Regions from separate parts of the Halobacillus sp. A1-3 genome, predicted to be linked through region 1. Evidence: riboswitches for the same ligand, from Rfam matches in the RefSeq annotation. Region 1 holds a riboswitch; the other holds the start of a gene.
What was found. Region 1 has a riboswitch for S-adenosylmethionine ahead of ACRYKC_RS11120 (methionine ABC transporter ATP-binding protein). Riboswitches for the same ligand answer to the same signal wherever they lie in the genome.

Region 1 (3,551 bases):
ATTTTGCCCCCATTGCTTTTGCCGCTTCCACTACCCCTTTGTTTACTTCTTTCAGGGCGATCTCCACTAGACGTGCATAGAATGGAGCTCCTCCGATTATAAGGGCAGGTAATGCAGCTTTTGGACCACGGATGGTTCCCATTAAAAAGTCAGTAAACGGGAATAATAGTAAAATTAATATAATGAAAGGAATCGCACGGAACACGTTAACAACCGATGCTGTAATCATATTTAATACCTTGTTCTGCCAAAGCCCTCCCGGCCCAGACAAAAAGAGCAGCAATCCAAGGAACAACCCGATAATGAACGTTCCTGCTACGGAAACTAAAGTCATATATAATGTTTCGTTTGTAGCCGTAATCATGTCTTCCATACTTACATTTGGAAACCACTGATTAAACATTCGGGTTCACCTCCACTTCTACTGACGTTTCTTCGATGTAATGGATCGCCCGGTTAATTTCTTCTTTAGCACCTTCAAATTGAACAAACATCGTTCCATAAGCACCTTTTTGCGTTTGAGTGATCTTACCATGCAAAATGTTCACATCTAGTACGAACTTTCTAGATAGATCACTAATCAGTGCTTGGTTCGCACTGTCTCCAACGAAGTGGAGTCTTACGATTTCCCCACTCTTGTAATTGTCTTTTATAAGCCCTAGTGAGTGTTCTTTTTCTGGATCTCCCATGACCTGATCGACGAATTTCTTCGTCACTTGCTGTTTAGGATGAAGGAATACATCCAGAACATCTCCCTGTTCGACGATTTTTCCTTCTTCCATAACCGCCACCTGGTGACAAATTTTGCGAATAACGTGCATTTCATGAGTGATTAGAACAATTGTCAGCCCCAATTTTTCGTTGATATCTACAAGCAGGTCTAAAATTGAATCTGTCGTCTCAGGGTCAAGGGCTGATGTTGCTTCGTCGCAAAGTAGCACTTTAGGATTGTTTGCTAAAGCCCGAGCAATACCTACCCTCTGTTTTTGTCCTCCACTAAGCTGAGAAGGATATGAATTTCCACGACCACTCAATCCGACCAAGTCTATTAATTCATTGACTCTTTTTTGCCTTTCTGCTTTTGGTGTACCGGCAATTTCCAGAGGAAAAGCGATATTGTCATGAACGGTTCTAGACCAAAGTAAGTTGAAGTGCTGAAAAATCATCCCTATCTCCTGACGGGCTACTCTCAACTTCCCTTTACTTAGGGAGGTCAATTCCTGTTCGTTGATGGTTACCTTACCGCCCGTAGGGTCTTCCAGACGATTCAATAGCCTTATAAACGTACTTTTTCCGGCACCGCTGTATCCGATCACACCGTAGATTTCGCCTTTCTTTATTGAAAGATCAAGGTTATCTACAGCAGTTACCTGTTTGTCTTTTGTTTGAAATACTTTGGATAAGCCTTTGATTGTAATCATGTTGTCCCTCCATAAAAAAACGCCTTTCTGATTCAGAGAACAGAAAGGCGTATGTATCCTAAGTCAAATCTGTTCTCTCATCTATCAGGGCTTACGCTCTGTAGGAATTGGCACCTTCTCGAACAAGATGTTCGTGGGTTGCCGGGCATCATCGGGCCAGTCCCTCCGCCACTCTGGATAAGAGATTTTGGTATATTAAATGATTATCACTTTAACTCGCTTAAGTAGCACAAGAGGAATTGTATCACCGCCAAAATTTTGTGTCAACAAAAAAAGCAGAAAATTAACTACTTTCATAAAAAAGAAACAGGCAATAAAAAAATCCCTTCCATTAAGAAGAGATTTACGTTACTACCTCTTCTCATCTATCAAAGCGATAATCGCTTTGCAGGAATTAGCACCGTGCTCATATGGAGCCGGTTGCTGGGCATCACAGGGCCAGTCCCTCCGCCACTCTGGATAAGTGAAGATGTCGATATGAAATTATTAAATATGTTAGCATTGTACTACCTACACGTCAACAAAAAAAGAGGAGAGTATAAAGTTGAAAAAAGCACCACTATTTGAGCTACCATACATTCATAATGAAGAAACTTACCAGCTAGATGAAGATATTGGAAAAGTAATTGTTCTCACGTTTTGGGTCTCCTGGTGTCCCGATTGCGGTTCAGACCTTCCAAAAAAAGAGCAGCTTTATAAAACGATGGATCATGAGAAGGTAAAAATGCTGACCATCAATGTAGCAGGTAGAGAAAGAGCAGAAGAAAAAGGCGTTCAGTATGCTGATGAATTTTTAACGCAGCCTACTTTAAAAGACAGAGGGAGGGAGATTTACGACCTATACGAGTGTGAAGGTGTACCCACTACGACGATTATTGATCAGCATGGAAACGTGTATGAACAATTCGGGGACAAAGCTTCCTTTTTAGAGATTGTAGAATCCATTGGTAAACTCATCTAGAAAGTAAAAGTAAAGACTCCATAAATAAGATGTTTCGATAAGCTCCCTTTACACTAATCATCGTTTCAGGTAGGGAGGTCAGTTTTTTGCTTCCTGTAAACAATTCTTCCATAACACTGGTAGACGATTGCAGAACCAGACTTCCTTGACCTTCTTGTGTTGCTTTTAACTGAACCCCTGAATGATCGATAAATAAACAAACTTGATGCTGACCAACTTGTACTTCAACGTTTAGTTTTCGTTCACGCCAAGTAGGTAACAGGTCATATCGATGATTGACGTTCTCTACCCATTCATAAATAAAATCGATCATAAAAACTCCTCCTTTTACTGTATTAAAATTCTTTAAAAGGAGGAGTCAACCCTTCTCCTGAAGCGAAGAATCGTTCGTCATTTCCCGGGTCATTCGATTATTCTTTTACATATTTTGAGACTTTCTCATACATGTTCGGAACAGAATGAAAAGCATAGACCTTTTCGACTAACCGCCCCTTTTCTGTAACGAGCAGACATGGGACACTTTCTATTCGATACTTCTCCATAAGATCGGGATGCAACGAGGCATTGAATTCCCAAAATATCTCTTTCCCAAATGTTGCTTCAATAGTTGTCAGCATTTGTCGAGCTAAATGGCATGTGCCGCAAAAAGGACTGTGAATGAAAGTGAGCGCTAACACATCGCCCTGTATCGCTGTTTCAATCGTTTTTTGTTCTAGTTCTTCCAAGTTGTTCCTCCTAAATCAAGTAGATCGGTTTTACACTGAAGTGTCTGTTCAAAAGTGCTCTTGCTAATTCTGGCTCTGGCGTAGCGGCAACCTCTCTAAACGCTTTATCAATATAAATGTGTTCTGCATGGGGAAGTTCTTCTGTCAATTGTTTTCTCAACTTATTTCCCGAGTCGTCTTCATCTACAAGAATGTAAACGGAACGATCATCTAGGTTGAAATCAAAAATCAGCTCTTCCATTCGTTCAACACCTAATGTGCCATGAGTGCAGATGATTTCAATATCCTCATCCAGTACCTTTTTGAGCTTTTTCTTATCAGTAATTCCCTCAACAATGACAATTCGCTCTCTATCCATTTCCTATCACCCACTATATGAAAACAGACCATGTCTAAGGGACATGGTCTGAACATGATTAATATGATACACGATCATGTCAGACA
Region 2 (3,551 bases), on a different contig from region 1:
CTAAAGAATCCTCTGAAAAAATTTATCAGATGTTCCTCGACTATAAAGAAAAAGATGACTTTGTCGGCATGGATATGGCGAGGAAATTCCTGCAAATGGGATATACACGCTCCCGTCGCTATACCAATTACAAAGGCGGGAAAAAGTATGATGAAGAGGGCAATATAAAGGAACGGGAGATTGATGAGGAAAAGGCCGAGTCAGCAGAAATATTTGAAGAGAAGTGGATTAAAGCAAGAGAAGACGAAGAATACTTATCTAAGAAAAAAGCTCACCAAAAAGAATACGGTTGATATTGACAAATCAGTCCTTCAAACGTAAGCTACTATTAATCCGATAAACTAAATCGGATTTAACGCGATAAGGAGCGAATTTCTTGAAAATCCCTTTCCTCGTCTTAAGCTTAGGACTGATGCTCACCTCATGGGGTCTCGGAATCTACTTTATTTCTATCCTCTATACACCTGCTCTCATCATCCCTCTCTTTGATCAATTTTTGTGGATGAGTGAAGCGAAGGGCTTGTTAGGTCTAACCATGTTATTCACAGTCATTACGTTACCGTTCCTCGGATTTTTATTCAAAACGAGAACACATGTATCTAACAAGAAAAGTCGATATATCTTGCTTATCAGTAATTACGCCATCTGGCTCACCATCGTCGCATCCCAGTTAAAAATTACCGCTTATAACTTAGGAATCTGTCACTGAAGAGCGAGTGCGGTATTCCCTTTTACAACCACCCTGCCTACCTTCATGACAATGGATTTTAAAAAAGGAAATTCCATCCTTTTATCGAACTTCCCTAGTTGGAGGTGGTAAGGAATGGAATTTCACTCTTACTATGGAACATTTAAAGAACGCGCCCGTAAACAGGACTTAGATTTTCTAAAAGAGACAATATCTGATCAATTAGTGGTAAGAGAAATTCGTCAGGACGAAGTGATCGACTACTCTTATGAGGACTCGATTGAAGGTTGGAAGCAAGCTTTTGGTCACTTTCAGGATAAGGATATGACGTGGATTTATACCGACCATTGTCTGACTGAATTAAAAGAGAATGAATGGCTCGCTTCCTTCTGGGTATCGATTGAACTGGAAGGAGAACTTCTGGGTTCGTCCAACCTCTTTTTTAATACATATAAAAAAGAGAAGGACACATGGCAACTTGTACGCACGTACATTGAAGCTGGCGTTGAGACACCTGAGAGTGCAAAAGTAAATATACGATAATTCACGAACCGCTCATTTTGGGATGAGCGGTTTTTTAGGTTTCATTGGTCTTCCATCCAACGTCCCCGTTTCCCAGCTGCTCACCTTTTGAGTAGCCCTTCATAAATTAACCCCATCCCTAAAGACGGATTTTTCTAAAAATTCTTGCTGTTCTATTGTCAAATGGAAGTGAGTAGTGTACATTAGGGAGAAAGAATTTCCCAAATGAATAGTGATGAATCCATTTCTTATCAAGAGAGGCAGAGGGACTGGCCCTGTGAAGCCTCAGCAACCACTGGTATATATCCAGTAAGGTGCTACGTCCAGCAAGTTGTGACCCAACTTGGAAGATAAGAAGAAGATCCGAACGTTAAAGTCTTCTTCTTAAGAAGGCTTTTTTTATTTTTCAACTACATGTTTTAAAAAAGGAGAATGACGATGAACACCCCTCATACGGATACAAAATTTGTGCAAACTGGAAATCGAAACGAGGATCCTACAGGAGCGATCAACCCTCCCGTCTACTTTTCTACTCCTTATCGACATAAGGGGATCGGGCAATCTACAGGTTTTGATTACTCAAGAACAGGCAATCCAACACGAAAAATTTTAGAACAGTCGATCGCAGACATCGAGGAAGGAAAAGCGGGATTCGCCTTTAGTTCTGGGATGGCGGCAATTCAAACGGCACTATCCCTTTTCAGACAAGGAGATGAAATACTTGTTTCAGAGGATTTGTACGGAGGGACTTATCGTTTGTTCGAACATATAACGGAACAATCTGGAGTAGTTTTTCAATACTGTGCCAGTCAGAACTTATCAGGGCTTAAGGATTTACTTACACCAAAGACGAAGGCTGTTTATATTGAGACACCTACCAATCCTCTGATGCATGTAGCGGATATTTCGGAGATTGCACGTTTTACCAAAGAACATAACCTGCTGTTGATTGTCGATAATACCCTATACACTCCCCTTCTTCAGCAGCCATTAAAAGAAGGCGCAGATATCGTCATTCACAGTGCAACGAAGTACCTCGGTGGTCATAACGATGTACTGGCTGGTCTACTGGTAGCGGAAGATGAAGGAATTTGCGAAAAGCTCGCCTTTCATCAAAACACCTCAGGAGCCGTGTTATCCCCTTTTGATTGTTGGCTGTTAATGAGAGGGATGAAAACTTTACCGCTTCGCATGAGGCAGCACGAATCTAACGCCAAAGCGATTGTAGAATACTTGGAAAATCACGATGCCATTACAGACGTTTTATATCCCGGGAAAGGCGGTATGATCTCTTTCCGCTTACAAGAAGAAGACTGGGTCGACCCATTCCTCAGCCATCTGAATGTCATCAGCTTTGCTGAAAGCCTCGGCGGAGTGGAAAGTTTCATTACGTATCCAGCCACCCAGACCCATGCAGACATTCCGGAGGAAACGAGAACCTCTTACGGTGTATGCAACCGTTTATTGCGGTTTTCAGTAGGAGTTGAACATATTGACGACTTGATTTATGACCTTGATCAAACACTTGCCAATTTGAAAAAGGAGGAGACGATCAAATGACTGATTATTCTTTGCAGACACGCCTGCTTCATAACGACCATAAATTCGATAAGTATACTGGGGCGGTCAGCGTCCCTATCCAACAGGCATCCACATTTCACCAGATTGACTTTGATGAACCCGGAAAATATGATTACAGCCGCTCAGGGAACCCGACAAGAGAAGCATTGGAAGAGGCTATTGCGGGTCTTGAAAATGGTACAAAAGGGTTTGCGTTCGCCTCAGGCATGGCGGCCATTTCCACATCCTTCATGCTTTTGTCTCAAGGCGATCATGTCGTGATCTCAGAGGATGTGTACGGAGGTACTTTCCGTATCATCAATGATGTTCTACACAGGTTTGGAATCGATCACACCTTCGTAGATATGACAGATCTGCATTCGGTCGCTACAGCGATTCGTCCGAATACAAAACTTTTATATATCGAAACGCCTTCCAATCCACTACTTAAAATTACAGACATTCAAGCGGTTGCTAAGCTTGCAAAAGCGAATGACTGTTTAACCTTCGTTGATAACACGTTCATGACACCAGCGCTTCAACAGCCTTTAGATCTAGGCGCAGACCTTGTGCTTCACAGTGCAACGAAGTTCATTGCCGGACACAGCGATGTTGTAGCTGGTCTTGCAGCAACCAACAGCGAGCAAGTAGCTGAGAAACTATCATTCTTACAAAACTCGTTCGGATCCATTCTTGGGGCACACGATTCCTGGCTCGTGTTACGAGGGCTTAAAACTCTCCATTGCCGATTGAATCAATCCGCAGCGTCTGCCCTTACAAT

Region 2: another riboswitch for S-adenosylmethionine. It lies ahead of ACRYKC_RS14650 (methionine biosynthesis PLP-dependent protein); the one in region 1 lies ahead of ACRYKC_RS11120 (methionine ABC transporter ATP-binding protein).

The regions. Positions count from the first base shown of each region.
Region 1 covers NZ_JBPCEO010000005.1:222,331-225,881, reverse strand. The annotation lists gene ACRYKC_RS11125 (methionine ABC transporter permease) at 1-403, opposite strand, end outside; gene ACRYKC_RS11120 (methionine ABC transporter ATP-binding protein) at 396-1,421, opposite strand; SAM riboswitch class I at 1,496-1,605, opposite strand; SAM riboswitch class I at 1,780-1,887, opposite strand; gene ACRYKC_RS11115 (TlpA family protein disulfide reductase) at 1,966-2,382, shown strand; gene ACRYKC_RS11110 (hypothetical protein) at 2,375-2,695, opposite strand; gene ACRYKC_RS11105 (thioredoxin family protein) at 2,793-3,107, opposite strand; gene ACRYKC_RS11100 (toprim domain-containing protein) at 3,118-3,465, opposite strand.
Region 2 covers NZ_JBPCEO010000008.1:78,796-82,346, reverse strand. The annotation lists gene ACRYKC_RS14665 (DUF4385 domain-containing protein) at 1-293, shown strand, start outside; gene ACRYKC_RS14660 (hypothetical protein) at 377-709, shown strand; gene ACRYKC_RS14655 (hypothetical protein) at 824-1,231, shown strand; SAM riboswitch class I at 1,456-1,567, shown strand; gene ACRYKC_RS14650 (methionine biosynthesis PLP-dependent protein) at 1,649-2,770, shown strand; gene metC (cystathionine beta-lyase) at 2,767-3,551, shown strand, end outside.